DNA from 3 places in the Streptomyces sp. NRRL S-378 genome. Region 1 is predicted to be linked to each of the others. Evidence: riboswitches for the same ligand, from Rfam matches in the RefSeq annotation. Region 1 holds a riboswitch; each other region holds the start of a gene.
The links. Region 1 has a riboswitch for thiamine pyrophosphate ahead of thiC (phosphomethylpyrimidine synthase ThiC). Riboswitches for the same ligand answer to the same signal wherever they lie in the genome.
Positions count from the first base shown of each region.

Region 2: another riboswitch for thiamine pyrophosphate. It lies ahead of IH80_RS0107045 (thiamine ABC transporter substrate-binding protein); the one in region 1 lies ahead of thiC (phosphomethylpyrimidine synthase ThiC).
Region 3: another riboswitch for thiamine pyrophosphate. It lies ahead of thiO (glycine oxidase ThiO); the one in region 1 lies ahead of thiC (phosphomethylpyrimidine synthase ThiC).

Region 1 covers NZ_JOBX01000001.1:201,046-210,476, forward strand. Annotated here, with positions in the region: gene IH80_RS0100985 (DUF5326 family protein) at 1-26, shown strand, start outside; gene IH80_RS0100990 (IclR family transcriptional regulator) at 305-1,051, shown strand; gene IH80_RS0100995 (SsgA family sporulation/cell division regulator) at 1,149-1,598, shown strand; gene IH80_RS0101000 (YibE/F family protein) at 1,607-3,025, opposite strand; TPP riboswitch at 3,065-3,210, shown strand; gene thiC (phosphomethylpyrimidine synthase ThiC) at 3,204-4,991, shown strand; gene IH80_RS45610 (hypothetical protein) at 6,067-6,363, shown strand; gene IH80_RS0101020 (glycosyltransferase) at 6,440-7,528, opposite strand; gene IH80_RS43450 (hypothetical protein) at 7,848-8,603, shown strand; gene IH80_RS0101030 (hypothetical protein) at 8,626-9,431, opposite strand, start outside.
Region 2 covers NZ_JOBX01000007.1:96,118-105,548, forward strand. Annotated here, with positions in the region: gene IH80_RS0107005 (TetR/AcrR family transcriptional regulator) at 1-322, shown strand, start outside; gene IH80_RS38960 (M23 family metallopeptidase) at 276-863, opposite strand; gene rpsB (30S ribosomal protein S2) at 1,116-1,997, shown strand; gene tsf (translation elongation factor Ts) at 2,133-2,969, shown strand; gene pyrH (UMP kinase) at 3,132-3,911, shown strand; gene frr (ribosome recycling factor) at 3,994-4,551, shown strand; gene IH80_RS0107035 (phosphatidate cytidylyltransferase) at 4,551-5,627, shown strand; gene rlmN (23S rRNA (adenine(2503)-C(2))-methyltransferase RlmN) at 5,760-6,875, shown strand; TPP riboswitch at 6,934-7,043, shown strand; gene IH80_RS0107045 (thiamine ABC transporter substrate-binding protein) at 7,129-8,229, shown strand; gene IH80_RS0107050 (ABC transporter permease) at 8,343-9,431, shown strand, end outside.
Region 3 covers NZ_JOBX01000047.1:13,413-22,843, forward strand. Annotated here, with positions in the region: gene IH80_RS0127485 (DUF3040 domain-containing protein) at 1-306, shown strand, start outside; gene IH80_RS0127490 (DUF4126 domain-containing protein) at 420-1,046, shown strand; gene IH80_RS0127495 (phytoene desaturase family protein) at 1,083-2,501, shown strand; gene IH80_RS0127500 (hypothetical protein) at 2,566-3,429, opposite strand; gene metF (methylenetetrahydrofolate reductase [NAD(P)H]) at 3,472-4,386, opposite strand; gene thiE (thiamine phosphate synthase) at 4,575-5,210, opposite strand; gene IH80_RS0127515 (Rv2175c family DNA-binding protein) at 5,287-5,652, opposite strand; gene IH80_RS0127520 (NAD(P)/FAD-dependent oxidoreductase) at 5,747-6,967, opposite strand; TPP riboswitch at 7,049-7,160, shown strand; gene thiO (glycine oxidase ThiO) at 7,158-8,327, shown strand; gene thiS (sulfur carrier protein ThiS) at 8,324-8,524, shown strand; gene IH80_RS0127535 (thiazole synthase) at 8,530-9,324, shown strand.

The sequences.
Region 1 (9,431 bases):
CGAAGTCCTCCTCCGGCGAGTGGTAGGTGACCTCGGGGGGCGGTTCCCCCGTTAACCCAGCTGAGGGAACGTGACGCCCTAAACCGCTCACGGCCCCGGAACCGGTGGATAGAGTCGCGACCTGTGCCGATCCCTGGGTACCGAGAGCCGCCCTCACCGCCTGACCTGTGGTGATGGCGACGAACCGCCGAGCGCGACCCCCAGGACCCGGCATGCGCGGGGGCGGCCCCCGCAGGGCGGGCCACCCCTGAAGGCCCGCAGCCACGCCTGGGGGTGAGCTTTGTCTCCGGTCCACAATGCCGGTGTGCCGACACTGATCGGTTCGGTGCAGAGGGCGCTGAGGCTGCTCGAAGCCGCGGGATCCCACAGCGGGGGAGCCCCGGCGAAGCAGCTGGCGCGGGAGGCCGGGCTCCCGCTCCCCACCGCCTACCACCTGTTGCGCACCCTGACGCACGAGGGCTATCTGCGCAGACAGGGCGGAGTCTTCGTACTCGGTGACGCAGCCGGCAGGCTGGCCGTCGGGGGACTCCAGCAGAAACGTCGCAGCATGATCCTCGACTCGCTCGCGCACTTCCGCGACGTGGTCGGGGCGCCCGTCTACTTCGCGGTCTACCGCGAGGGTGAAATCGAGGTCGTGGGGGTCTCGGACACCCCGGGCCGTCCGGCGTGCGAGGAGTGGGCCGACTTCCGGGAGACCGGATACGCGCACGCCATCGGGCAGTGCCTGCTCGGCCAGCTCGACGAGAGCGAGCGCAAGGACTATTACGACCGCCATCCGGTAGAGGCCATCACCCCTTATACAGTGCGCGATCTGCGCTCCCTGGAGAACCGGATCGGGGCCCTCGGGCGAATGCAGCCTGTGATCGAAAGGCAGGAATATGCCCTCGGCACGGTCTGCGCCGCCATCCCCATCACGGCCGGGGACGCGGCGGCGACCATGGCCATTTCTTTGCCCCTGCACCAGGAGGATCGATTGCTGTATGTAGTCGATCGGCTACGGAGTGAAGTAGGCGCGCTGTTGAGCACCCTCTCCTTCTCTATCAGTATCTGAAAACTCACTCCTTGTGATCTGCGAGCGCTTCCACCACTCTTGTCAAGAGGGCCCTGGGGGATCATTCCTGGCCACTTCCACTACAGCGGGGTAGGCAATGCGCGAGTCGGTACAGGCAGAGGTCATGATGAGCTTCCTCGTTTCCGAGGAGCTCTCGTTCCGGATCCCGGTGGAACTCCGGTACGACGCCCGTGATCCCTACGCAGTCCGCCTGACCTTCCACCTTCCCGGAGACGCGCCCGTGACCTGGGCGTTCGGCCGGGAGCTGCTCCTCGACGGCATCAACAAGCCGTGCGGTGACGGCGATGTGCACATCGCTCCCACCAGCCCCGAGGAGCTGTCCGACGTCCACATCCGGCTCCAGGTCGGCGGCGACCGGGCCCTGTTCAGGGCCGGCGCGGCACCGCTCGTCGCGTTCCTCGACCGCACCGACCGGATCGTTCCGCTGGGACAGGAGCGCAACACCGGGGACTTCGAGGAGCACCTGGACGAGGCGCTCGGCCGGATCCTCGCCGAGTCGAAGCACAACGAGCAGAACGCCGGCTGAACAGCCGTTCAGCGCTTGCGCCGCCGGCCCCGGCCGCCGCGCACCGGTCCCGAGCCCGGTGCGACGGCCGGGGGTTCCGGCCGGTCGGCCGAAACCACCAGCGCGGCCAGCGCCGTCGTCACGGGCACCGAGGCGACCAGCCCGATCGAGCCGACGAGGGTGCGCACGATCTCCACCGCGACCAGCTCGCTGTTCGCGACCGATCCCACGCTGCTGTTGGCGATGGAGAACAGCAGGAGCAGGGGGAGCGCGGCGCCCGCGTAGGCCAGCACCAGGGTGTTGACCACCGACGCGATGTGGTCGCGGCCGATCCGGATGGCGGCCCGGTAGAGGGCCCGCGGCCCCATCGACGGGTCGGCCTGGTGGAGCTCCCAGACCGCCGAGGTCTGGGTGACCGTCACGTCGTCGAGCACGCCCAGCGATCCGATGATGATGCCGGCGAGCAGCAGACCGCTCATGTCGATGTCCGGGTACAGCCCGTGGATCAGCCCGGTGTTGTCGTCGGTGTTGCCGCTGAGGAACGCCCAGTCGATGAACACCGAGCCGAGCAGGCCGATCAGCAGCAGCGACACGAGCGTGCCGAGGACCGCCACCGAGGTGCGGGCGGTCAGGCCGTGGCACATGTAGAGCGCGATCAGCATGATCGCGCTCGCCCCGACCACCGCGACCACCAGGGGGTTCGATCCCTGGAGGATGGCGGGCAGGATGAACAGCGTCAGCACGCCGAAGCTGACGACCAGTGCGATCAGCGCGAACAGCCCGCGCATCCGCCCGACGAGGACGACCGCGAGCGCGAAGATGCCGGCCAGCACCGCCAGCGGGAGTTTGCGGTTCACGTCGATCACCGAGTACTGCAGGTCGCGGGGCGCGTCCGGGGCGTAGGCCACCACCACCTCCTGGCCGTCCGCCAACTGCCGTGGCGCGCCCGGCTGGACGATCTCGACGAAGGTGCGTCCCTTGTCCGGGCCGGTGCCGATCTCGACGGTGGCCTTCTTGCAGTCCCCGGTCTGCGCGGCCCGCGCCGCGCCGCCCGACGGCGACCCGCCGGGCGGCGCTGCCTGAGAGGCGTTCACGGACTTGCAGTCGACCTCTTCCAGCGAGACGACCCTGGCCTGCTGGGTCTGCCGGTCGAAGCCCACCCCGGTCCGCTCGTGGCCGGGCGTGCCGCCCGGCCACAGCACCACCAGGCCGACGAGGACGGCGGCGGCGAAGGGGATCAGCACGGCCGCGATGACCTTGCGCAGGTGCTTCGAGACAGGGGCCGCCGGCCCGTGTCCATGGCTGTGCGCATGGCCGTGGGAATGGCCGGACGAGTGACCATGGCCGTCGTGCGCGTGGCCGGAGTGGGCACTGGGCTCATTGGGCTCGGTGGGGGGCTGCGGCGATGACGTCACCAACAGATCATCGCAAGAGATGAGGGGGCCCACTGTTCAGCACGCCATGGATGACGCTAGCGTGGGGGCTACTTTGCACAACGCGGGAGCTCGGAGCACCGGGCTGAGAGGACGCTGATCACCGTACGCGCATCACGGATGCGCACGGGAGGAGGCTGCGTCGACCGCCGAACCTGTTACCGGGTAATGCCGGCGTAGGGAGATAGGTCTCATGACCATTCAGGACGCACGCACGCCTGCCGTCAGCCAGGACGCCGACGGCTCGACCGAGCGCAAGCCGGGCTGGCACAAGGGCTACGTGGCGGGCTCCCGCCCCGACATCCGGGTGCCGGTCCGCCAGGTCCACCTCACCAACGGCAAGGACGTGACGCTCTACGACACGTCCGGTCCGTACACCGACCCGCAGATCGACACCGATGTGCGACGGGGCCTCGCGCCGCTGCGCGAGAACTGGATCATCAGCCGCGGCGACACCGAGGAGTACGCCGGGCGCCCGGTCCGCCCCGAGGACGACGGCATCAAGCACACCTCACCGCGCGGTGGCCTCAAGAACCTCGACGCGGTCTTCCCGGGCCGTCCCCGCCAGCCCCGCCGGGGCCGTGACGGCGCCGCCGTCACGCAGCTCGCGTACGCCCGCCGCGGCGAGATCACCCCGGAGATGGAGTACGTCGCGATCCGCGAGAACGTCTCCCCCGAGGTCGTCCGCGAGGAGATCGCCGCAGGCCGCGCGGTGCTCCCCGCGAACGTGAACCACCCCGAGATCGAGCCGATGATCATCGGCAAGAAGTTCCTGGTGAAGGTCAACGCCAACATCGGCAACTCCGCCGTCACCTCCTCCATCGAGGAGGAGGTGGAGAAGATGACCTGGGCGACCCGATGGGGCGCGGACACGGTCATGGACCTCTCGACGGGCCGCAACATCCACACCACCCGCGAGTGGGTGCTGCGCAACTCCCCCGTCCCGATCGGCACCGTGCCGCTGTACCAGGCGCTGGAGAAGGTCGACGGCCGTGCCGAGGACCTGACCTGGGAGATCTACAAGGACACGGTCATCGAGCAGGCCGAGCAGGGCGTCGACTACATGACGGTCCACGCCGGCGTGCTGCTGCCGTACGTGCCGCTGACCGCCCGCCGCAAGACCGGCATCGTCTCGCGCGGCGGCTCGATCATGGCCGCGTGGTGCCTCGCGCACCACAAGGAGAACTTCCTCTACACGAACTTCGAGGAGCTCTGCGAGATCCTGGCGACGTACGACGTCACGTACTCGCTGGGCGACGGCCTGCGCCCCGGTTCCATCGCGGACGCCAACGACGCGGCGCAGTTCGCCGAGCTGAAGACGTTGGGCGAGCTCAACACCATCGCCAAGCGCCACAACGTGCAGACGATGATCGAGGGTCCGGGCCATGTCCCGATGCACAAGATCAAGGAGAACATCGACCTCCAGCAGGAGATCTGCGAGGAGGCGCCGTTCTACACGCTCGGCCCGCTGACCACCGACGTCGCGCCCGCCTACGACCACATCACGTCGGGCATCGGCGCCGCGATGATCGCCTGGTGGGGCACGGCAATGCTCTGCTACGTCACGCCCAAGGAGCACCTGGGCCTGCCCAACCGGGACGACGTCAAGACCGGCGTCATCACGTACAAGATCTCGGCGCACGCCGCGGACCTCGCCAAGGGGCACCCGGGCGCCCAGGAGTGGGACGACGCCCTGTCCGACGCGCGGTTCGAGTTCCGCTGGGAGGACCAGTTCAACCTGGCGCTGGACCCGGACACGGCCCGTGAGTTCCACGACGAGACCCTGCCCGCCGAGCCGGCCAAGACCGCGCACTTCTGCTCCATGTGCGGTCCGAAGTTCTGCTCGATGAAGATCTCGCAGGACATCCGCCGTGAACACGGCGGGGACCTGAAGGCCGATGAGATCGAGGCCGGCATGGCGGAGAAGTCCGCCGAGTTCGCGGCCTCGGGCAACCGCGTCTACCTGCCGCTGGCCGACTGAGGCCGGCCGGCAGGACCCGACTGCGGACGGGCGGACCCGCGACCCATGGGGGGAGTCGCGGGTCCGCCCGTTTTCGTGCCGTCGGACGGAGGGGGCCGGGCCGTGGTCCGGCAGGGGAGGCCATTGGTGTCGCATCAATAGTCCGATAAGTGGACTTTTCTGCGAGGTGTCCCGCCTGCTCATGGCGGCGGTTCACACGCTACCGATGTGGCCGGAGAGGCCCGCCACCATCGTTCGACCGGTTTCGAGAAGGAGTGGTATGCGCCCCGAGAACAGGACCAGGTCGCCCCTTGGCCCCCTGCCGAGGAGTACGTGGCGCAAGGCCGGCACGCTGGCGTCGCTCGCCCTGGTGATGATGGGAGTGGCCGGCCCTTCCATCGCCGTGGCGCAGGGCGTCCGGGCGGCCGAGCGGGTCGACGCGGCGAGCCGCGCGGGCGGGGACGGCTGCGAACCGGACGGGCACCACCACCGGGACCGGGAGCCGGACCCGTGGGCGGACCTCGAGCCGGACCGGGGCCCGGACTCCGCCCCGGACGACGGCCGGACGGCGTTGGACCTCCTCCTGGCCGGCCCCCGCGGCGGCGACCGGTGCGAGCCGGGCAGGCCCGGACCGACAGGACCGACCGGAGCCACGGGGGCGGACGGCGCGGACGGTGCCGATGGCGCGGACGGCGCGACGGGCCCGACCGGCCCGACGGGCGCCACGGGTGCCGACGGTGCGACTGGGGCTACGGGTGCGGATGGTGCCACCGGGGCTACAGGTGCCACTGGTGCCACTGGTGCGACGGGTATGGCTGGTGCCGACGGTGCTACCGGGGCCACGGGTGCAGATGGCGCGACCGGTGCTACGGGCGCCACGGGTGCAGATGGTGCGGTCGGTCCTACGGGTGCTACCGGTGCTGATGGGGCTGCCGGTGCTACGGGCCCCACTGGACCGACCGGGGCCACCGGTTCCACCGGTGCGACGGGGGCCACGGGCGGGGTCGGTGCGACCGGGGCCACGGGTGCCACTCTTCGCTGCCGGGACATCGATTCCGTCGCAACCTCGAACAGCGAGTCGTTCGGTGTCGTCCTCGTGAACGGCGCCGCCTACGCCGGCCGCGCGGCCACGGCCGGAGGCGTGCCCGTCTGGCAGAACGTCTCGGACGGCGACAACCCCGGCTTTCCCGCCGCCACGGCCTGCGGAATCGCCCTCGTCAACCAGGGAACGAACACCTACATCAGGGTCCTGACCACGGACAACCGGGTCTACCAGACACACGGTGACACCAACGGCACCACCTTCGTCTGGGACGAGGGGTGGACCGAACTGACCCCCGGTCCGGTCGTGGCCCTCCGCGGCAAGGGCTTCCCGAACCGCACCGGACGGTAGGGACAGGGCCGAGGGGCCGGACGCATCCCCCGCCATGGACGCGTCCGGCCCCTCGGCCGTGCCGGAACAGTGGCCCTCAGGCCACCACCTGGTACTCCGGTCCCAGCTTGCCCAGGGCGAACGCGCGGTTCTCAACGACCCGTTCACGCTGGCTCTCCGGCAGCCTGCCCTCCCGCAGGAGCCGCTCGCAGCACTGCAGCGACTCCTCGTACGCCCCGACCCAGTAGGCGGACACGGCGAGCTCGTCGAGCGCGCGCCATTCGTACCAGTCGAACTCGACGAACAGGATGTCGTCCGGCCTCGGGATCCGCGCCGCCTGACGGGCGAACAGGTACGCCAGCGGGAAACGTCCGTCGAGACGGCACAGGCGTGCCAGATCGCCGAGCGCTTCGGCCCGCCCGGGACGGCTCTCGTGGGCGCGGAGGTAGCGGTCCATCACCTCGGCCGGCGGACGCCGGAGGCCCGCCGCGAGGCGTGCCGCGTAGAGCCGGGCGCAGTAGGCCTCCTCGGCGAAGCCGCCCATGGAGGCCCGGTGGTCGTAGGCGGCCAGGGACTTCTCCGGCTCGCCCGCGTCGCGCCAGCTCTGGGCCAGGTAGAAGGCGTAGCGGGCGTTCCCGGGTTCTTCGCGCAGGCCCTTTTCGAGGATCCCGGCGTCGCGGAGGTACTTCTCCCGGTCGCCCCCTTCGCCCTGGCGGGCTCCGCCGCCGACGATGCGGATATGGAAGCCTTCGAGTTCTCCTCGGGTGAAGGACTCCTCGCAATCGAGGTACTCGTGCAGCACACCGACGTATTTCCAGGGCAGTCGGGTCGAGACCAGAGCCGGCCGCCAGTGAATGACGGGCTGGTGGTGCACGGCGACGCCGTACGCGTCGAAAGTGAGCTCCGGCATCCGGAATCCGGGCTCCACCTCGATCACGTCGTCCGCGTCGATGAACAGCAGGTAGTCCGCGCTGGAGCGGGCCAGGTCGATCGCCTCGCTGCGGCTGCCGTCGAAACCCTTCCAGGGGCGTTCGTGCAGGACACCGGGGAGATCACTGAAGAATTCCCGGATGATCTCCTGGGTGCCGTCGGTCGACCCGGTGTCGACGATCACCCAGGTGTCGATCAAAGGGCGTACGGATTCGAGACAGCGCCTGATCACCGCGGCCTCGTTCTTCACGATCATGTTCAGGCAGATTTTTGCTTTCAAGGATCCCGTCCACGGTGGTGGTGAAGACGATCGTGAGGCGACCGTAGGGATCCGGCCAATGGGGTGCAAGGAAGGCGCGATGAGAGCCGCCATTGGGGGTCTGTCGCTGGTCCGATGAGATGACTGCGGTGCGGGGCGCCTCATTTCTGCAATCCGATTTACCGACTATGAGCGAGGCGGCCCGTCCGGGCCGATCGCCCATCGTTCGTTTCGGTTTCGAGAAGGAGCGGCGTATATGAGCCCCGTGAACAGGACCAGGTCACCCCTCGGCCCGGTGGCCCGGCGGAGTGCTGTGGTGAAGGGAGGCACGCTGGCGTCACTGGCCCTGGTGATGGCGGGCATCGCCAGTCCGGCGTTCGCCACCGCGCAGACCGTCCAGGCGGCCGCCACGGTCCGGTCGGCAACTCCCACCGGCGGTGGTGACTGCACGACGAAGAAGAGCTCGAACCACGATCCGAGAGCGGTGGACGTCCAGGCCGGCCCACGCGGCGGCGGCGACAAGTGCGAGGGCCAGCGCGGTCCGACGGGTCCGACCGGCCCCACGGGTCCGCGCGGCGAGCCGGGTGCCACGGGCGCGACGGGTGCCACGGGCGCGACCGGTGCCACCGGCGCGACGGGTGCGACCGGCACGGGCGCCTGCGTGGACGTCGACGGGGTCCGGGACAACAGCGACCGCGAGTTCAAGGCGGCACTCACCCCCGACGGCATCACCTACGCCGGCGTCCGCGAGATCCAGAACACCACCGTGGGCCCCTGGATCTGGTACGACCTCACCACCAACGAAGAGGGAAACTATCCGGAAGGCGCCTGCGGGGTATCCATCTCCCACCAGGCCAACCGGCTGGAGATCGAAGTGATCACCGAAGAGGGAGAGATCTGGGAGACGTTCTGCACCGTGGTCCCGGGCACTCCCGACGCGCTCACGTGTGACGGAGTGTGGAACGACGCGGTACCGCAGCCCAACCCGGGCGACCCGCCGCCGCCGCTGCGGGCCAACGCGCAGCCGGTTCTCCCCATGGACCCCAACCACCTGCCGAAGGCGCTGAAGTAGGCCGCGGAGCCGGCCGGAGCCGTTACTCCGGCCTCTGCTCCTGACCGCCGAAGTCCGGACTCGTGAAGTCCGGTGACGTGTAGCCGGGCGGGGACCCCTGCGAAGGGGTTCCCGGACTGGTGAAGTCGGGCCGGGTGTACCCCAGACTGGGGATGCGCCCGGCCCCTGGCGTGCGGGGGGTCGGGAACCCCGGGCCCGCGCTCGGATCGGCCAGCGCGTCCCGCAGGAACGGGATGATGCCGCGCTCCAGAAGGGCGTGCCGCCAGGCCTCGCGGGCCCGCGCCACCTCGTCGGGTATGGCCTCGGTCTCGTCCGCGGCCACCTCGGTCGCGCTGTTGCGGACAGCCGTGACCAGCAGACCGATCACGGCGAAGAGGAGGGCGGCCGCGGTGAGCGCCCCGAAGAGCCAACCCGCCGTCAGCATGGTCTGCGCGAAGGCCGGTTCGGGCTCGATCATCTTCAGGATGTAGCCGACGAGCAGGAAGATCAGCATGGCGGTGCCCGCCAGGACCGGTGCGAGGACCGCGACCACGGCGCTGACGCCCGCGCCGCCGCCGCTGCTCCCGTCGCCGTCCTCGTCCCCCGTCGTTGCGGGGCCGGAGAGCGTCTCGTCGCGTCGTTCCTCGCGGACCTTCACGTAGTGGCCGTACTCGGCGGCCGCTGCGGCCGCCAGCAGGGCGCTGGCGCCCTGGGCCATGGTGCGCAGCTGTTCGGCGTTCAGCCGTTCGCCGAGAGTGGCGAGCTCGGGCCGTTCGCTCGCGGCGCGCAGTGCTTCGTCGATGAGCCGGTCGAACTCGGGCCGGTCCTCGGTCAGCAGGTGCGGAGCGC
Region 2 (9,431 bases), on a different contig from region 1:
GCCCGAGGCGAAGGTCGAGGCCTACGTGCGCAGCCAGCTGGGCCTGGTGGGCGACCGGCGGCACCGGGCGGTCGTGGCGATCTCCGCCAGCGAGCTGGACGCGGGAGCCCGCGAGAAGATCCGCGCCGCTCACGGCGGCCTGATCGCGATGATCGTCGAGGCGCTGGCCGCCCTCGGACAGGAGCAGCCGAGGCTGGCCGCGATGCTGCTCCAGGGGGTCGTGGACGCCGCCGTGCGCCGCATCGAGCTCGGCGCGGCGGAGGATCCCGAAGTCATCACGGAGACGGCCCTGGCCATCGCCCTGCGGGGTGTCCGGGGCTGAGCCCCGCAGCACCGGCGGCCGCCGCCCCCTCCCGCGCGCCGGCCGGGCCGGGATCCGGCAGCAGGCGCGGGGTGGGCCGCGCCAGGAGCGTCAGCGGGTTCAGGTAGGCCTCGCCCGACAGCAGACCCCAGTGCAGGCACGGCCCCGGGCAGTGGGACCCCTCCGTGAGCACCGCCACCACCTGCCCCGCCGAGACCTCCTCGCCCTCCGTGACCAGCGGCCGGACCGGTTCGTAGGTGGTGCGCAGACCGTTCGGCAGCGCGAGCGAGAGCACCCCGCGCCCCGCGACCTGCCCGGCGTGGTGGACCCGGCCGGCGGCGACCGCCCGCAGTTCCGCGCCCACCGGGGCGGCCAGGTCCACCCCGCGGTGGCCGGCCGCGTACGGCGTCGGCGGCGGATCCCACCAGCGCGTCACCGACAGCGGCGCGGGGAGCGGGCGGACAGCGGGGCGGACCGCGGGGAGGACCGCGGGGAGGACCGGCCGGGCCGGGAGGGCCGCCTGGGACAGGGCCAGCAGCAGGCTGAGCAGCAGTTTCGTCATGCACCGAAGCGTCCCGCGCACCCCTGCGGCAGCGGGCCGGCCTGTGGACGGAGCGGGCGCTGTGGACAACGGCGTCACCCGGCATACCGCCGGGTCCCGTACACTTCTTGTGGCGATCCGGGTCACCGGGTCGACTTCGCACGCCCCGGCACCAGCCCGAAACGGCCAGGTGACAGCGTCTCTCGGTCCTCTCATGGGGGCAGGGCGCGGTGGGGCGTCAGGAACCAAAACCGAGAAACCAAGGAGATGGCCATGGCCGTCGTCACGATGCGGGAGCTGCTGGAAAGCGGCGTCCACTTCGGTCACCAGACCCGCCGCTGGAACCCGAAGATGAAGCGCTTCATCTTCACGGAGCGCAACGGCATCTACATCATCGACCTGCTGCAGTCGCTGTCGTACATCGACCGCGCCTACGAGTTCGTGAAGGAGACCGTCGCGCACGGTGGCTCCATCATGTTCGTCGGTACCAAGAAGCAGGCCCAGGAGGCCATCGCCGAGCAGGCGACGCGCGTTGGTATGCCGTACGTCAACCAGCGCTGGCTGGGTGGCATGCTCACCAACTTCTCCACCGTCTACAAGCGCCTCCAGCGTCTGAAGGAGCTTGAGGCGATCGACTTCGAGGACGTCGCCGCCTCGGGTCTCACCAAGAAGGAGCTCCTGGTCCTCTCCCGCGAGAAGGCCAAGCTGGAGAAGACCCTCGGTGGTATCCGCGAGATGTCGAAGGTTCCCAGCGCCGTCTGGATCGTCGACACCAAGAAGGAGCACATCGCCGTCGGTGAGGCGCGCAAGCTGCACATCCCGGTCGTCGCGATCCTCGACACCAACTGCGACCCCGACGAGGTCGACTACAAGATCCCGGGCAACGACGACGCGATCCGTTCCGTCACCCTGCTCACCCGCGTGATCGCCGACGCCGTCGCCGAGGGCCTCATCGCCCGCTCCGGCGCTGCGACCGGTGACTCGAAGCCGGGCGAGAAGGCCGCCGCCGAGCCGCTCGCCGAGTGGGAGCGCGACCTGCTCGAGGGTGACAAGAAGGCCGACGAGGCCGCCCCGGCCGCCGCCGAGGCCCCCGCCGCCGAGGCGCCCGCCGCCGAGGCCCCGGCCGCCGAGGCCCCGGCCGCCGAGCAGGCCTGACCCACTGAGAGCGCCCGGCGTTCACGCGCCGGGCACTCGCAGCACGGACGATGACGGCGGGGGAGCCGCGCCAAAAGCGCGGCGCCTCCGCCGTTCACCCGTAGATCTACGACTTCGAGAGAGAATCACAGACTCATGGCGAACTACACCGCCGCTGACGTCAAGAAGCTCCGCGAGCTCACCGGCGCCGGCATGCTGGACTGCAAGAACGCGCTCGTGGACGCCGACGGTGACGTCGAGAAGGCCCAGGAAGCCCTCCGCATCAAGGGTCAGAAGGGCGTCGCCAAGCGCGAGGGCCGTTCTGCCGAGAACGGTGCCGTCGTCTCCCTCATCACCGACGACAACACCTCCGGTGTCATCGTCGAGCTGAAGTGCGAGACGGACTTCGTCGCCAAGGGCGAGAAGTTCCTGGCCGTCGCCAACGAGCTGGCCGCGCACGTCGCCGCCACCTCCCCGGCCGACATCGAGGCGCTGCTCGCGTCCGAGATCAAGCCCGGCCAGACCGTCACCGCCTTCGTCGACGAGGCCAACGCCAACCTCGGCGAGAAGATCGTCCTGGACCGCTTCGCGCAGTTCACCGGCGGCTACGTGACCGCGTACATGCACCGCACGATGCCCGACCTGCCGTTCCAGATCGGCGTCCTGGTCGAGCTCGACAAGGAGAACGCCGAGGTCGCCCGCGGCGTCGCGCAGCACATCGCCGCGTTCGCCCCGCAGTGGCTGTCCGCCGAGGACGTCCCGGCCGAGAAGGTCGAGTCCGAGCGCCGCATCGCCGAAGAGGTCACCCGCGCGGAGGGCAAGCCCGAGGCTGCCATCGCGAAGATCGTCGAGGGTCGCGTCAACGGCTTCTTCAAGGACGCCACGCTGCTCGGCCAGGCCTACGCCCTGGACAACAAGAAGTCCGTCCAGAAGGTCCTGGACGAGGCCGGTGTCACCCTGAAGCGCTTCACCCGCATCAAGGTCGGCATCTGAGTCCGTCCGTACGCGACGGACACCGGACCCCGGTAGGGTCTGAAGCAGTCGTCCGCGCTTGCGCGAGGCGACCGCAGATCTGACGAGGAGGCCATTGCCGTAGAGGGAACCGCAAGGACCCACCGGCAATGGCCTTCTTCGTATGTGCACGAGGAGATCTCCATGAATCAGGGCGTGGACCCCCACACCGCATCCGACGACAAGAGCGACCAGTACAAGAAGGGCCGCCGCTTCATGCTGAAGCTGTCGGGCGAGGCCTTCTCCGGTGGCGGAGGACTGGGCGTCGACCCCGACGTCGTCCACGCCATCGCGCGAGAGATCGCCGCGGTGGTCCGCGACGGCGCGGAGATCGCCGTCGTGATCGGCGGCGGCAACTTCTTCCGAGGCGCCGAGCTCCAGCAGCGCGGCATGGACCGGGCACGGTCCGACTACATGGGCATGCTCGGCACGGTCATGAACTGCCTCGCCCTCCAGGACTTCCTGGAGAAGGAGGGCATCGACTCCCGCGTCCAGACGGCCATCACCATGGGCCAGGTCGCGGAGCCGTACATCCCGCTGCGCGCCGTGCGCCACCTGGAGAAGGGCCGCGTCGTCATCTTCGGCGCCGGCATGGGCATGCCCTACTTCTCCACCGACACCACGGCCGCCCAGCGCGCCCTGGAGATCGACGCCGAAGCCCTCCTCATGGGCAAGAACGGTGTCGACGGGGTCTACGACTCCGACCCGAAGAAGAACCCGGACGCGGTGAAGTTCGACGCGCTGGAGTACGGCGAGGTGCTCTCGCGCGACCTCAAGGTCGCCGACGCCACGGCGATCACCCTCTGCCGTGACAACAAGCTGCCGATCCTCGTCTTCGAGCTGCTCGCCGAGGGCAATATCGCCCGCGCCGTCAAGGGTGAGAAGATCGGCACGCTGGTCAGCGACGAGGAAACCCGGTCCTGAGCAGTCCGCTGCCGGACCGGGCGGCCCCGACCGGCCCACCCGCCCGCCTGAACCATCCATTCAAGACATGCAGGAGCACGTGGTGATCGAAGAAATCCTCCTCGAGGCCGAGGAGAAGATGGAGAAGGCCGTCGTCGTCGCGAAGGAGGACTTCGCCGCGATCCGCACCGGCCGTGCGCACCCGGCGATGTTCAACAAGATCGTCGCCGACTACTACGGCGCCATCACGCCCATCAACCAGCTCGCTTCCTTCGCGGTCCCCGAGCCGCGCATGGCCATCGTGACGCCGTTCGACGCGTCCGCGCTGCGCAACATCGAGCAGGCCATCCGCGACTCCGACCTCGGTGTCAACCCGAGCAACGACGGCCGCATCATCCGCGTGACCTTCCCCGAGCTGACCGGGGAGCGCCGCAAGGAGTACATCAAGGTCGCCAAGAACAAGGCCGAGGACTCCAAGGTCTCCATCCGCTCCGTCCGCCGCAAGGCCAAGGACGCCCTCGACAAGCTCGTCAAGGACAAGGAGGCGGGCGAGGACGAGGTCCGTCGCGCGGAGAAGGAGCTCGACGACACCACCGCGAAGTACGTCGCGCAGGTGGACGAGCTCCTCAAGCACAAGGAAGCCGAGCTCCTCGAAGTCTGATGAACGACTCTTCCTGGCAGCCGGAGCCGGTTCCGGCGGGTCCCGCATACGATGCGCAGGTGGGCCCGCACACTCGGCCCATGCCCATCGTGCCCGATGCCGCCGGCCGTGACTTCGACGACCGGGAAGCACGCGATCGGGGGGCCGCCTCGGACGGCGGCTCCCCGTTCCGCGCCGATACGCCGCCGCAGGAGCCCATGCCCAGCCCCCCGCCTCCGCATGCCGAGCACCCGCAGGACTCCTCCCCCCCGCCGCAGAAGAAGCGGGCGGGGCGGGACCTGCGTGCCGCGATAGGGGTCGGCGTCGGTCTCGGCGCGGTGATCTTCGCATCGCTCCTGATCGTCAAGGCGGTCTTCGTCGGCGTCATCGTCGTGGCCGTCGTCGTCGGTCTGTGGGAGCTCACCTCCCGGCTGCAGGAGAAGAAGGGCATCAAGGCCCCTCTGGTCCCGCTCGCGGTCGGTGGCGCGGCCATGGTCATCGCCGGTTACGTCCGGGGGGCCGAGGGTGCATGGGTGGCCATGGCGCTGACCGTGCTGGCCGTCCTGGTGTGGCGGATGACCGAGCCCCCCGAGGACTACCTCAAGGACGTCACGGCGGGTGCCTTCGCGGCGTTCTACGTGCCTTTCCTGGCCACCTTCGTCGCGATGCTGCTCACCCCCGACGACGGGCCGCAGCGCGTGATCACCTTCCTGCTCCTGACCGTGGTCAGCGACACCGGGGCCTATGCGGTGGGCTGGCGCTTCGGGAAGACCAAGCTCGCGCCCCGCATCAGCCCCGGCAAGACCCGCGAGGGCCTCTTCGGCGCGGTGGCCTTCGCCATGGTCGCCGGCGCGCTCTGCATGGAGTTCCTGATCGACGGCGGCGCCTGGTGGCAGGGCCTGCTGCTGGGCCTCGCGGTCGCGGTCAGCGCCACCCTGGGCGACCTGGGCGAGTCGATGATCAAACGGGACCTCGGCATCAAGGACATGGGCACCCTGCTGCCGGGCCACGGCGGCATCATGGACCGGCTGGACTCGCTGCTGCCCACCGCTCCGGTGGTGTGGCTGCTGCTGGCTGCCTTCGTCGGCACCGGCTGACCGTTCCCGGTCGGGTTATCCTGGAGGGCGCGCCGCGTGTACGCGGTGCGCCCTTTCCGTCCAGCGGCCGAGCCGCGGACCGGCCCTGCACGCGCGGGGTGACCCCCACCTCGTCGTACTGAGGAGTACCGCATGGCCCCCCGTCCCGCTCCGGGTGAGCTCACCTTCGTCGCTCCCCGCGGGGCCAAGAAGCCGCCCCGTCACCTCGCGGACATGACCCCGGCCGAGCGCCGCGAAGCGGTCGCCGCGATCGGTGAGAAGCCCTTCCGGGCCAAGCAGCTCTCCCAGCACTACTTCGCCCGCTACGCGCACGACCCGGCCGAGTGGACCGACATCCCGGCGGGCTCCCGGACCAAGCTCCAGCAGGAGCTCCTGCCGGACCTGATGAACGTCATCCGGCACATCAGCTGCGACGACGACACCACCCGCAAGACCCTGTGGAAGCTGCACGACGGAACGCTCGTCGAATCCGTGCTGATGCGCTACCCCGACCGGGTCACCATGTGCATCTCCTCGCAGGCCGGCTGCGGCATGAACTGCCCGTTCTGCGCCACCGGCCAGGCCGGCCTCGACCGCAACCTCTCCACCGCCGAGATCGTGCACCAGATCGTCGACGGCATGCGCGCGCTGCGCGACGGCGAGGTCCCCGGCGGCCCGGCACGGCTGTCGAACATCGTCTTCATGGGCATGGGCGAACCGCTCGCCAACTACAACCGCGTCGTCGGCGCCATCCGCCGCCTCACCGACCCGGAGCCCGACGGCCTGGGCCTGTCCCAGCGCGGCATCACCGTCTCCACCGTCGGCCTGGTCCCGGCCATGCTGCGGTTCGCCGACGAGGGCTTCAAGTGCCGTCTCGCCGTCTCGCTGCACGCGCCGGACGACGAGCTGCGCGACACCCTGGTCCCGGTGAACACCCGCTGGAAGGTCCGCGAGGTCCTCGACGCCGCCTGGGAGTACGCCGAGAAGTCCGGCCGGCGGATCTCGATCGAGTACGCCCTGATCCGCGACATCAACGACCAGGCCTGGCGGGGCGACCTCCTGGGCCGGCTGCTCAAGGGCAAGCGCGTACACGTCAACCTGATCCCGCTGAACCCGACGCCCGGTTCGAAGTGGACCGCCTCGCGGCCCGAGGACGAGAAGGCCTTCGTCGAGGCGATCGCCCGCCACGGTGTGCCCGTGACCGTGCGTGACACCCGCGGCCAGGAGATCGACGGCGCGTGCGGCCAGCTGGCGGCCTCGGAGCGCTAGCTTCCGCTTTCGGCCGGCCCCATTCGGCCACGGGGTACCCTGTGGCCGAACCAATTGCATATTCCGACAGGGGAGCGCCACAGCGCTGAGAGTGCGGTATCCGTCATCCGCAGACCCTCTGAACCTCGCCCCGGTCATTCGGGGTAGGAAGTTCGGTCACCACTCAAGCTGTTGCGCCCTGCCCGGCGTCCGCTCGCACAGAGCGCCGGGCAGGGCCGCGTCTTCTCCTGGTCATCCCAGGAGGAATTCACCAGTGAGCACCACCAAGAAGATCGCGGGCGCCGCGCTCGCGGCCGCGCTGGGCGTCACCACGCTCAGCGCCTGCGGCGGCGGCGACACCAAGGACAAGCCCGCCGGCGCGAGCGACGCCCCGAAGTCCAAGACCGTCACGCTCGTCTCCCACGACTCCTTCAACGTGACCGAAGCGGTCCTCAAGGAGTTCGAGCAGCAGAGCGGCTACACCGTCAAGGTGCTGAAGTCCGGCGACGCGGGCGCAGCCCTGAACCAGGAGATCCTCACCAAGGGCTCCCCCCGCGGCGACGTCTTCTTCGGCGTGGACAACACCCTGCTCTCGCGCGCCCTCGACAACGGCATCTTCACCCCCTACGAGGCCAAGGGCCTGGGCGGCGTGAAGCCCGAATACGTGCTCGACAAGGAGCACCGCGTCACCCCGGTCGACTCCGGCGACATCTGCGTCAACTACGACAAGGCCTACTTCGCCGACAAGAAGATCGCCCCGCCGCAGACACTGGACGACCTGGTCAAGCCGGAATACAAGAACCTGCTGGTGGTCGAGAACGCCGCGACCTCCTCTCCCGGCCTCGGTTTCATGCTCGCCTCCGTCGGCAAGTACGGCGAGGAGGGCTGGAAGGACTACTGGAGCAAGCTGAAGGCCAACGGCGTCGAGGTCGTCGACGGCTGGGAGCAGGCCTACAACGAGCGCTTCTCCGGCTCCGCCGGCGGCAAGAAGGCCAAGGGCGACCGCCCGCTGGTCGTCTCCTACGCCTCCAGCCCGCCGGTCGAGGTCCTCTACGGCGAGCCGCAGCCGGCCGAGGCCCCCACGGGCGTCTCCACCGGCACCTGCTTCCGCCAGGTCGAGTTCGCGGGCCTGCTGAAGGGCGCGAAGAACGAGGAGGGCGGCAAGGCCCTCGTGGACTTCCTGATCAGCAAGAAGTTCCAGGAGGACATGCCGCTCCAGATGTTCGTGAACCCCGTGACCAAGGACGCCGCGCTGCCGGAGCTGTTCACCCAGCACGGTGTGGTGGTCGACAAGCCGGAGAACGTGGCTCCGGAGACCATCGCCAAGAACCGTGAGCAGTGGGTCAAGGCATGGACCGCGCTCGTCGTGAAGTAAGCGGTACGAAGGAACCGGGCGCGGCGTCGCACGACGCCGCCCCGGCCCCCGGACCGGGGAGGACACCCGGACAGGGCGAGAGCGGCCGCGCCACCGCCGTCCGCCTCGCCCTGATGGCGGTCCCCCTCGCCTTCTTCGGGCTGTTCTTCGCCTACCCCGTCACCGCGATCGTCGGCCGCGGCCTCAAGACCGACACCGGCTGGCAGTTCGGCCGGTTCGGCGAGGTCCTGGCCCGGCCGGACATCGCCGACGTGCTGTGGTTCACCACCTGGCAGGCGCTCGCCTCCACCGTGCTCACGCTGCTGATCGCGCTCCCCGGCGCCTACGTCTTCGCGCGCTTCGAGTTCCCCGGCAAGCAGCTGCTGCGGGCGGTCGTGACCGTGCCCTTCGTGCTCCCGACCGTCGTCGTGGGCACAGCCTTCCTCGCCCTGCTCGGGCGCGGCGGACTGCTGGACGAAGCGGCGGGCGTCCGGCTGGACACCACCGTCTGGGCGATCCTGCTGGCCCACGTCTTCTTCAACTACGCCGTCATCGTCCGCACGGTCGGCGGGCTGTGGGCCCAGCTCGACCCGCGCCAGGAGGAGGCCGCGCGGGTGCTGGGCGCCGGCCGGTTCGCCGCCTGGCGGCGGGTGACGCTGCCCGCGCTGGCCCCGGCCGTCGCCGCGGCCTCCCTCATGGTGTTCCTCTTCACCTTCAGCTCCTTCGGCGTCGTACTGATCCTGGGCGGACCGGCCTACTCCACCCTGGAGGTGGAGGTCTACCGGCAGACCGCCCAGCTCCTGGACCTGTCGACGGCCGCCGTGCTGACGATGGTGCAGTTCGCCGCGATCGGCGCGATCCTCGCCCTGCACGCCTGGACCGTCCGCCGGCGCGAGACCGCACTGCGCCTCGTCGACCCGGGCCGCACCACGCACAGGCCGCGCGGCTGGGCGCAGCGCACCCTGCTGGGCGGGGTCCTGCTGACCATCGGGCTGCTGATCGTGGCGCCACTGGCCGTGCTCGTCGAGCGGTCCTTCGACGCCCCCGGCGGTTACGGCCTCGGCTTCTACCGGGCGCTGCAGGACGCGGGCGCCGGCGGCGGGACCTTCCTGGTGCCGCCGGTGGAGGCGATCTGGAACTCCCTGGAGTACGCGCTCGCCGCCACCGCGATCGCCCTGGTCATCGGGGGACTCGCGGCCGCGGCGCTGACCCGGCGCGGGGGC
Region 3 (9,431 bases), on a different contig from region 1:
GGCCTGCGTACGTACACCCGGCGACGGGTCTACCAGGCAGTCGCAGGCATTGTTGTGGGTATCGCGCTCCTCATGACCGGTGTGATCATTCCGAACGTGCTCTGGATCAGCGTGGTGGGCTTCCTCGTCATGCTGGGATGTACGGTCCTGGTGGTCACCGGTTGGCGCAAGGCACCCAAGCCAGGCGAGCAGCCCGTCTCCGGAAGTACCGGCGGTTCGGCCCGCGGCCACAACCGGCAGCGTCGGTCGATGATGAACCGCATCGAGGACCGGTGGCAGCGCCGGCGTGACGAGCAGGGGCAGTAGCAGTAGCCCCGGGATGACGTGAGTGAGGGGACGGCCGCCGCCGCGCGGCCGTCCCCTCACTGTTCTGCACCGCCCTGCGACTCGCCGGTACACCCGTACGGCATGATGATCCGATGAGTGTGCTCCCCCTGGTCTTCACCAGCGGCTGGGCCAGCGGGATCAACGCCTACGCCGTGGTCCTCCTGCTCGGCATCTTCGGCCGTACCGGCCTGACCGACGAGGTCCCCGCGGCCCTCCAGCGCACGGACGTGCTGATCGCCGCCGCCGTGCTCTTCCTCTGCGAGGCGGTCGCCGACAAGATCCCGTACGTCGACTCGATATGGGACGGCGTCCACACCGTGATCCGCCCGCTGACGGGTGCGGTGATCGGCGCCCTGCTGGCCGGACAGAGCGGCTCGCTCTCCGACATCACCGCCGGGGCGATCGGCGGCTCAACGGCACTGGCCAGCCATTTCGTGAAGGCCGGCACCCGGATGGCGATCAACACCTCGCCCGAGCCGTTCACCAACGTGGCGATGAGCATCGCCGAGGACCTCGGGGTGGCGGGCCTCGTCACCTTCGCGATCTTCTACCCCGTCCCCGCCGCGATCATCGCGGGCTCCCTGCTGGTCGTCGGGCTGGCCGTCGTCGCCTTCCTCTGGAGCCGGATCCGCCGCTTCCTGCGCCGGCGCGCCCAGCGCCGCGAGGAGAAGCGGCTGGCCGCCGAGGCCCGCGCGGTCACCGGGGCGCCACCCCACTGACCGCGGGCGCCCGGACGGGGCCATAGGCTCGGCCGCATGGCACGAATTGCGGTGATCGGCGCCGGCATGGGCGCGATGGCGACGGCGGCCCGGCTGGCCGTGGCGGGGCACCAGGTGACGGTGTACGAACGGGGCGCCACCTACGGCGGGGCCGTCGGGTGGTACGAGCGCGAGGGCTTCGCCTTCGACACCGGGCCCGGGCTGCTGCACCTGCCCGCCGTGTACCGGGACCTCTTCGTGAAGACCGGCAAGCGGCCGCTGGAGGACTGCGTCGACATGGCGCAGGTCGACCCCGCCGTCCGGCACGTCCTGCCCGGTCACGGCATCGACGTCACCCTCCCCGGCGCCTCGCACGGCGGTGTCGCCGCCGCCTTCGACGCCGCTTTCGGCCGGGGCGCCGGCGAGCGCTGGAACGGTGTGCTGGGCCGGGCCCGCGACGCCTGGGACGCCACCCGCCGCCCGCTGCTGGAGGAGCCCCTGCGGGACGGGGCCCGGCGGACGCTGGGCGGCGACCCGTACCCGGCCCTGCGGCGCAGCGGCCTGCTCCGCCGCCGTACGCCGACCCTCGCCGAGGTGGCCGGACGGGAACTGGGCGGCCCGCTCGCGGAGGTGCTGACCGGCGTGGTCCGCGGCTACGGCCTCGACCCCGCCACCGCACCCGGTTCGGCGGCCGTGCTCCCGTACATGGAGCAGACCTTCGGCAGCTGGTACGTGCGCGGCGGGATGCGGGCGCTGGCCACCGCCGTGTACGAGCGCTGCCTGGAGCGGAAGGTCGCCTTCGTCTTCGGTGCGGAGGTGCGGGAGGTGCTGGTCCGGGGCGGCCGGGCGGCCGGCCTGCTGCTGGCCGACGGCACCGAGGCGGCGGCCGACTCCGTCGTCTGCGGGATCGACCCGCGGCGGCTGCCGGCCGGCTCGCTGCCGTGGCCCGCCGAGGCGGTCCCGGCCCGCGGCGACGGCGTGCCCGGCCGGATCACGCTGCTGCTCGCGCTGCGCGGCGCGCGTCCTGCGGGGACCGTCCACCGCACCCTGGTGCACGCCGCCGGGGCCCAGGTCACCGTCATGCGGCCGGACGACCCCGCCACCCGGCCCGACGCGGAGCACGAGGCGGTCACCGTGAGCGCCGTGGACGGCCCGGGGACCTCCGAGCCCGGGGAGCTGCTGAACCTCGCGGAGAAGGCCGTACAGGGGCTGCGGGAGCGGCTGTTGTGGCAGGAGGTGCGCACCCCGGCCGACGTGGAGGCCGCGACCGGTGCGGTCGGCGGCGCGGTGCCGCCGCCCGCCCTCGCCGGCGCGGGGGGCCGGCTGCTGTACCCGGCCAACTCCACGGCCCTGCCCGGGTTGTACCTGGCGGGTGGCTGGGCCCATCCCGGCGGCGGGCTCGCGCACGCCGGGATGACCGGAGCCCTGGTGGCCGGGCTGATCGTGGAGGGCGCGGACTTCCGCGGCTCCCAGTGACCGGGCCGCGGCCCCGGCCGGGGCGGCCCGTGGCCGCGGGACCGCCCGTGGCCGCGCGGCCGGCTCAGTAGCGGTACTGCTCGTACCCGCCCTGCTGGTACGGGTACTGCTGCTGCGGCGGCTCGCCCTGCCCGTCCGCCGGATAGGGCTGGCCGCCCCCCTCGGTGGACCGCTGCTGCGGGACCCAGACGCCACCGGGCGGGGTGTCCGTGGAGTACTGCTGCTGCCCGTAGTCGGTGTACGGGGTGTAGTCGTAGGGCTGGGGCGGGACGACGCCGCCGCCGGTGCCGATGTACGGGTCCGAGTAGGCGGCGTAGACCTGCTGCTGGTCTCCCGTCGGGTAGCCGCCGGAGTAGCCGTAACCGCCCTGGTTCTGCTGGTCGTAGTACGCCGCGTACTGGTGGGCGTCCTGCTCGGCGGTGGTGAACGGCGAGGCGAAGGCCGCGGTCTGGCCGACCTCCGGGGCGGGCGTCGAGAAGCTCTGTATCCCGTAGGACCCGGTGTCCTCGGGCACCGGCTCCGGGCTGTAGACCTCCTCGGCCGCGGGCCGCGACGGCCGCCGCTCGTCCGGGGCCCCGTCCGCGTCGTCGTACTCCAGGGCGGTGACCTGGAGCGCCGGTTCCGCCGTCGCGGTCCCGGACCGGCGGCGTCCCGTCTTCCGTACGGGCTCCCCGCCGCGGCGCAGGGCCCAGCCGGCGACGAAGCCCTTGCGGAAGGAGAGCGTCACCAGGGTCTGGCCCACGGCGAACGCGGCGGCGCCGGCGCCGATGACCGGCACCGAGGGCAGTATCACCCCGGCGACCACGCCGAGGAAGCCGGCGAAGGCGAGCAGGCGCCAGCGAAGCCGGGCCTTGTACTGCATCAGTACCTCGGCAAGCAGCCACAACGCGACGATTCCGAACGCGATGTAGAGGACCGTCATACCCATGCAAGGCCCCTCTCGGTACGGCCGTCACACGGGTACGGCCGGTCAGGCCCGCTGGTGCAGGCCCAGGTTCTCGTAGATCTCGAGAGTCGCCGTGGAGTTGTTCAGCGTGATGAAGTGCAGTCCTGGTACACCTTCGGACAGCAGCCGCGCGCAGAACTCCGTGGCGAACTCGATGCCAATGGAGCGTACAGCGGCCGGGTCGTCCTTGACCGCGAGCATGCGCTCTTTCACGTCCGAGGGGAAGACCGCGGTGCTCAGCTGGGGCAGTCGGTCGAGCTGCTTGATACCCACAACAGGCATGACCTCGGGGATGATCGGGGTCTCGCAGCCCGCCTTCTCGACGCTGTCGCGCAGCCGCAGATAATTCTCGGGATCGAAGAACATCTGGGTGATCGCATAGTCGGCCCCCGCGCGGCACTTGTCCACGAAGTGCCGGATGTCCGTATCCCAGTCCGTCGAGCGCGGGTGCATCTCGGGGAAGGCCGCGACGCCGACGCAGAAGTCCCCGGACTCCTTGAGCAGCCGCACCAGGTCGGCGGCGTAGTGCACGCCCTCGGGGTGCGGCACCCAGTCGGCCATCGGGTCGCCCGGCGGATCGCCGCGCAGGGCGAGCATGTTGCGGATGCCGGCGTCGGCGAACTGGCCGATGACGTGGCGCAGCTCGGCGATGGAGTGGTCCACGGCGGTGAGGTGCGCGACCGGGGTCAGCGTGGTGTCCGCGGCGATCTCCTGGGTGGCCTTGACGGTGCCGCCGCGGGTGGAGCCGCCGGCTCCGTAGGTCACGGAGACGAAGCTCGGGGATACCGCCTCGACCCGGCGCAGGGCGTTCCAGAGGTTGCGTTCGCCCTTCTCGGTCTTGGGGGCCCAGAACTCGAAGGAGTACGAGCGCCCGGACGCGAGGAGGTCACGGACCGTGTGTGCGCGGTCCGACCAGGTGGAAGCGGTACCAGAGGCCATGTGGGCAGGTTAGACGCGGCCCGGCACTCCCCGAAGCGGCGTCCGCCTTTTGGACACGTTTTTGGACACCTGCGGCCTCACCTCTGGCCGGGAAGGGCCTGTACGGGCTTCGACGGCGCGGAATGCCACGGGCGTCCGGTCGGACGGGGCCGGGGGTGGAGCGCGGGGGCCGGGGGCGGGGCCGGCACTCAGCCGAGGCGGGCCCGGACCCGCTTGGCGAGGTCCGCGGCGGCCGCACCGGGGTCGGAGGCCTCGGTGATCGCGCGGACGACCACGACGCGGGTGGCGCCGGCGTCGAGCACCTCGTCCAGGTTCCCGGCGTCGATGCCGCCGATGGCGAACCAGGGCCGGTCCTGTTCCAGGGAGGCCGCGTAGCGGACCAGGTCCAGGCCGGGGGCGTGGCGGCCGGGCTTGGTGGGGGTGGGCCAGCAGGGCCCGGTGCAGAAGTAGTCCACGCCCGGTTCGGCGGCGGCCGCGGCGACCTCGTCCTCCGCGTGGCAGGAGCGGCCGATGAGCACCTGCCCGCCGAGGATGGCGCGGGCCGCGGGAACCGGGATGTCGCCCTGTCCCAGGTGCAGGACGTCGGAGCCGATGGCGTGGGCGACGTCGGCGCGGTCGTTCACGGCGAGGAGCCTGCCGTGGCGGCGCGCGGCCTCGGCGAACACCTGGAGGTGTTCCAGTTCCTCGGCCGCCTCCATGCCCTTGTCGCGGAGCTGGACGATGTCCACGCCCCCGGCCAGGACGGCGTCGAGGAACTCGGGGAGGTCACCCTGGCGCTTGCGGGCGTCCGTGCACAGGTAGAGCCGGGCGTCGGACAGCTGCATGGGTGTACCCCCCGTGATGGAGGCGGTGTACGGGCGCGGGGGCCCGTACACCGCGGTGGAGCTACTGCGGATCAGGTCAGAGGGCGAGCGCCTGAGCGCGGCGCTTCACCTCCGTGCCGCGATTCTCGCTCAGCGCCTGGGCGGGGGTGCCCGGCAGGGTCGGGTCGGGGGTGAAGAGCCACTCCAGCATCTCCTCGTCGGAGAAGCCGTCGTCGCGCAGGACGGTCAGGAGGCCGACGAGGCCCTTGACCACCTTGTCGCCGTCGATGAACGGCGCCGGAACCTGCAGGGCCCGGTTCTCGCCACGGCGGACGGCGATGAGCTGCCCTTCCTTGACCATCTGGCGGACCCGCGTCACCTCGACGTTCAGCATCTCCGCGATGTCGGGGAGGTACAGCCAGTCGGGGACGAGGGAATCGATCTTTGCGTCAATCTCGGTCACGGACCAAGCCTGCCACCTCCCACCGACAGCCGGTAGCCGGGCGGCCCGTCCGTGGCACGCCGCCCGGGCCGGCCGGGCCGGGCGGGCCGGGCGGCTACGCGGTGGCCGATTTCAGCGGGGTGCCCGGGTCGGCGACCCTGGCCGGGTCCACCGGGACGCCGGTCTCGATCAGCTTGCGGCCCTGCGCCAGGTCGCGGGGGCGGCCGACCGCGAGGACCGCGGCCAGGGCGCCGTCCCGCAGCCAGCACACCGACCAGGTCTCCTGGTCCGGGTCGCCGCGCCGGACGAGGGTGTCGGCCCCGCCGTGGTGGCCGGCGTACTGCACGAAGCGCCCGAACTGCTCGGACCAGAAGTACGGCACCGGGTCGTAGACCGCGGTGGGTTCCCCGGCCAGGATGTTCGCCGCGACGGCCCGCGGGCCTTGGAGGGCGTTGTCCCAGTGGTGGACCAGCAGCCGCGCCCCGTACCGCCCGGACGGGAAGGAGGCGCAGTCGCCGACCGCGTAGACCCCCGGCAGGGAGGTCAGCAGGTGGGCGTCCGCGGTGACCGAGCCGTCCGCTCCGCGTTCCACGCCGGATCCGGCCAGCCATTGCGTGGCGGGGCGCGCGCCGATCCCCACGACCACCGCGTCGGCGGGCAGGGTCCTGCCGTCGGCCAGGAGGACCCTGCCCTCCTCCACGGCGGCCACCCTCGCGCCGGTGATCAGTTCGGCGCCGGCCTGCCCGTACCAGCGCGCCATGGGCTCCGCGACCTCGGCGGGCAGGGCGCCCGCCAGCACCCGGTCGGCCGCCTCCACGACGGTCACCGCGCAGCCGGCCTCCCGGGCGGCGGTGGCGAACTCGGCGCCGATCCAGCCCGCGCCGACGACCACGACCCGGGAGGCGGCCGTCAGGACCGGCCGCAGCCGCGCCGCGTCGTCCAGCGTGCGCAGCAGGTGGACGCCCGGTACGCCCTCGGCGCCGGGGAGGGTCAGCGGCTGCGCGCCGGTCGCCAGGACGAGGACCCCGTACGGGACCGGTCCCGCCTCGGTGTCCAGCTCGTGGTCGGCGGCCCGCAGTCCGCTGACCTCGGTACCGAGGCGGAGTTCGATGTCCAGGCCTTCGAAGTCCACGTCGAAGGCGGAGTCCTCGGCCTTGCCGAGCAGGACCGCCTTGGACAGCGGGGGGCGGTCGTAGGGCTGGTGGGGTTCGGCTCCCAGCAGGGTCACGGGGCCGGTGAAGCCCTGCTCGCGCAGGGCGACCGCGGTCTGCACCCCGGCCATTCCGGCGCCGACGATCACGACGCCGCGCTGATTGTGTTCCGTCTGCTCGCTCACCCGGCCACCCTAATCATCTGACGCTCCGTCAGGAACAGGTGCCGCCTTACCCGCCGTCCACGGCCGGGATAGTCTGGCAACCGTACCTATCGCGGGAGTCCGGCGCACCGGGCTGAGAGGGAGGCTGGCCGGCCTCCGACCGTACGAACCTGATCCGGGTCATGCCGGCGAAGGGAGGGGCTGGACGCCCATGCACTCGTCTCGAAAGGGATCCGACGTCCTCGTCATCGGGGGCGGCATCATCGGCCTGGTCACCGCCTGGCGGGCCGCGGCCCGCGGACTGAGCACCGTACTCGCCGACCCGGCACCCGGCGGCGGCGCCGCCCAGGTAGCAGCCGGCATGCTCGCCCCGGTCACCGAACTGCACTACGGCGAGGAAGCCCTCCTCGGCCTCGGCCTCGCCTCCGCCGAACGCTATCCGCAGTTCGCGGCCGAGCTCACCGACACGAGCGGCGGCATGGACATCGGCTACCGCGCCTGCGGCACCCTTGCCGTCGCACTCGATGCAGACGACCGCCTCCACCTGCGCGAACTGCACGCCCTCCAACGCCGCTGCGGCCTGGAGTCCGAATGGCTCACCGGCCGCGAGTGCCGCCGCCTGGAACCCATGCTCGCCCCGGGCGTCCGCGGCGGACTGCGCGTCGACGGCGACCACCAGGTGGACCCGCGCCGCCTCGCCGCCGCGTTGCTGTCCGCCTGCGAGGGCGCCGGGGTGACCGTCCACCGGGCGGCCGCCGAACAGCTGCTCACCGCCGCGGACCGGGCGACCGGCGCCCTCCTCGACGACGGCACGGAGCTGCACGCCGACCAGGTGGTCCTGGCCGCGGGTTCGCTCAGCGGCAGGCTGGCGGGCGTACCCGCCGAGGTGCTGCCGCCCGTGCGGCCGGTCAAGGGGCAGGTGCTGCGGCTCGCCGTGCCCCCCGCCTACGCGCCGTTCCTCTCGCGCACCGTACGGGCGGTCGTCCGCGGCAGCCACGTCTACCTCGTGCCCCGCGAGAACGGCGAACTCGTCATCGGCGCCACCAGCGAGGAACTCGGCTGGGACACCACCGTCACCGCGGGCGGGGTCTACGAACTCCTGCGCGACGCCCACGAACTGGTACCCGGCATCACCGAACTCCCGCTCACCGAGACGCGGGCGGGACTGCGCCCCGGCTCGCCCGACAACGCCCCCCTGCTGGGCCCGACCGACCTGCCCGGCCTGCACCTGGCCACCGGGCACTACCGCAACGGGGTGCTGCTGACCCCGCTCACCGGCGAGGTGATGGCGGAGCTGCTGGTCACCGGCGAACTGCCCGAGATCGCACGCCCCTTCGCCCCCCGCCGCTTCTCCGCCGCACGTCAGGAGTCGTACGCATGACCATCTCCGTCAACGGCGAGCCGCGCGAGGTCGCGGCCGGCGCCACGCTCGACAGCGTCGTGGCCACCCTGACCGCGGCCACCTCCGGGGTGGCCGCCGCGCTCAACGAGACCGTGGTCCCGCGCGGCCAGTGGCCGGCCACCCCCGTGGGCGACGGCGACCGCGTGGAGATCCTCACCGCGGTCCAGGGAGGCTGACCGGCATGGCCGACGACCTCTTCACCCTGGGCGACCGGACCTTCTCCTCCCGCCTGATCATGGGCACGGGGGGCGCCCCGAGCCTGGACGTGCTGGAACGCGCCCTGGTCGCGTCCGGCACCGAACTCACCACCGTGGCCATGCGGCGCCTGGACCCGACGGTGCAGGGCTCCGTCCTCTCCGTCCTGACCGGGCTCGGCATCTCGGTCCTGCCGAACACCGCGGGCTGCTTCACCGCGGGCGAGGCCGTCCTCACGGCCCGGCTCGCACGGGAGGCCCTCGGCACCGACTGGATCAAGCTGGAGGTGGTCGCGGACGAGCGGACCCTCCTGCCCGACGGCGTCGAACTGCTGGACGCCGCCGAGGTCCTGGTGGACGAGGGCTTCACCGTCCTCCCGTACACCAACGACGACCCCGTGCTCGCGCGCAAGCTGGAGGACGTGGGCTGTGCGGCGATCATGCCGCTCGGCTCCCCCATCGGATCCGGGATGGGCATCCGCAACCCGCACAACTTCGAGCTCATCACGGAGCGGGCGGGGGTCCCGGTGATCCTGGACGCGGGAGCGGGCACCGCCTCGGACGCCGCACTGGCGATGGAACTGGGCTGCGCGGCGGTGATGCTGGCCTCGGCCGTGACCCGGGCGCAGGAGCCGGTCCTGATGGCGTCCGCCATGCGGGACGCCGTCTCGGCGGGCCGCCTGGCCTTCCGGGCGGGCCGCATCCCCCAGCGCCGCTTCGCCGAGGCCTCCTCCCCCGCGGAGGGCCGGGCCGCCCTGGACCCGGAACGCCCGGCGTTCTGAGGACGCGGGCCGGGGTTTCCGGCGGTCCTCGTAGTTCCGGGGCGGGACGGGCGGTCAAGGGTGGCCGAAGGCCATCGCGCAGCGACGCGAGGAACGAGCGCCCTTGA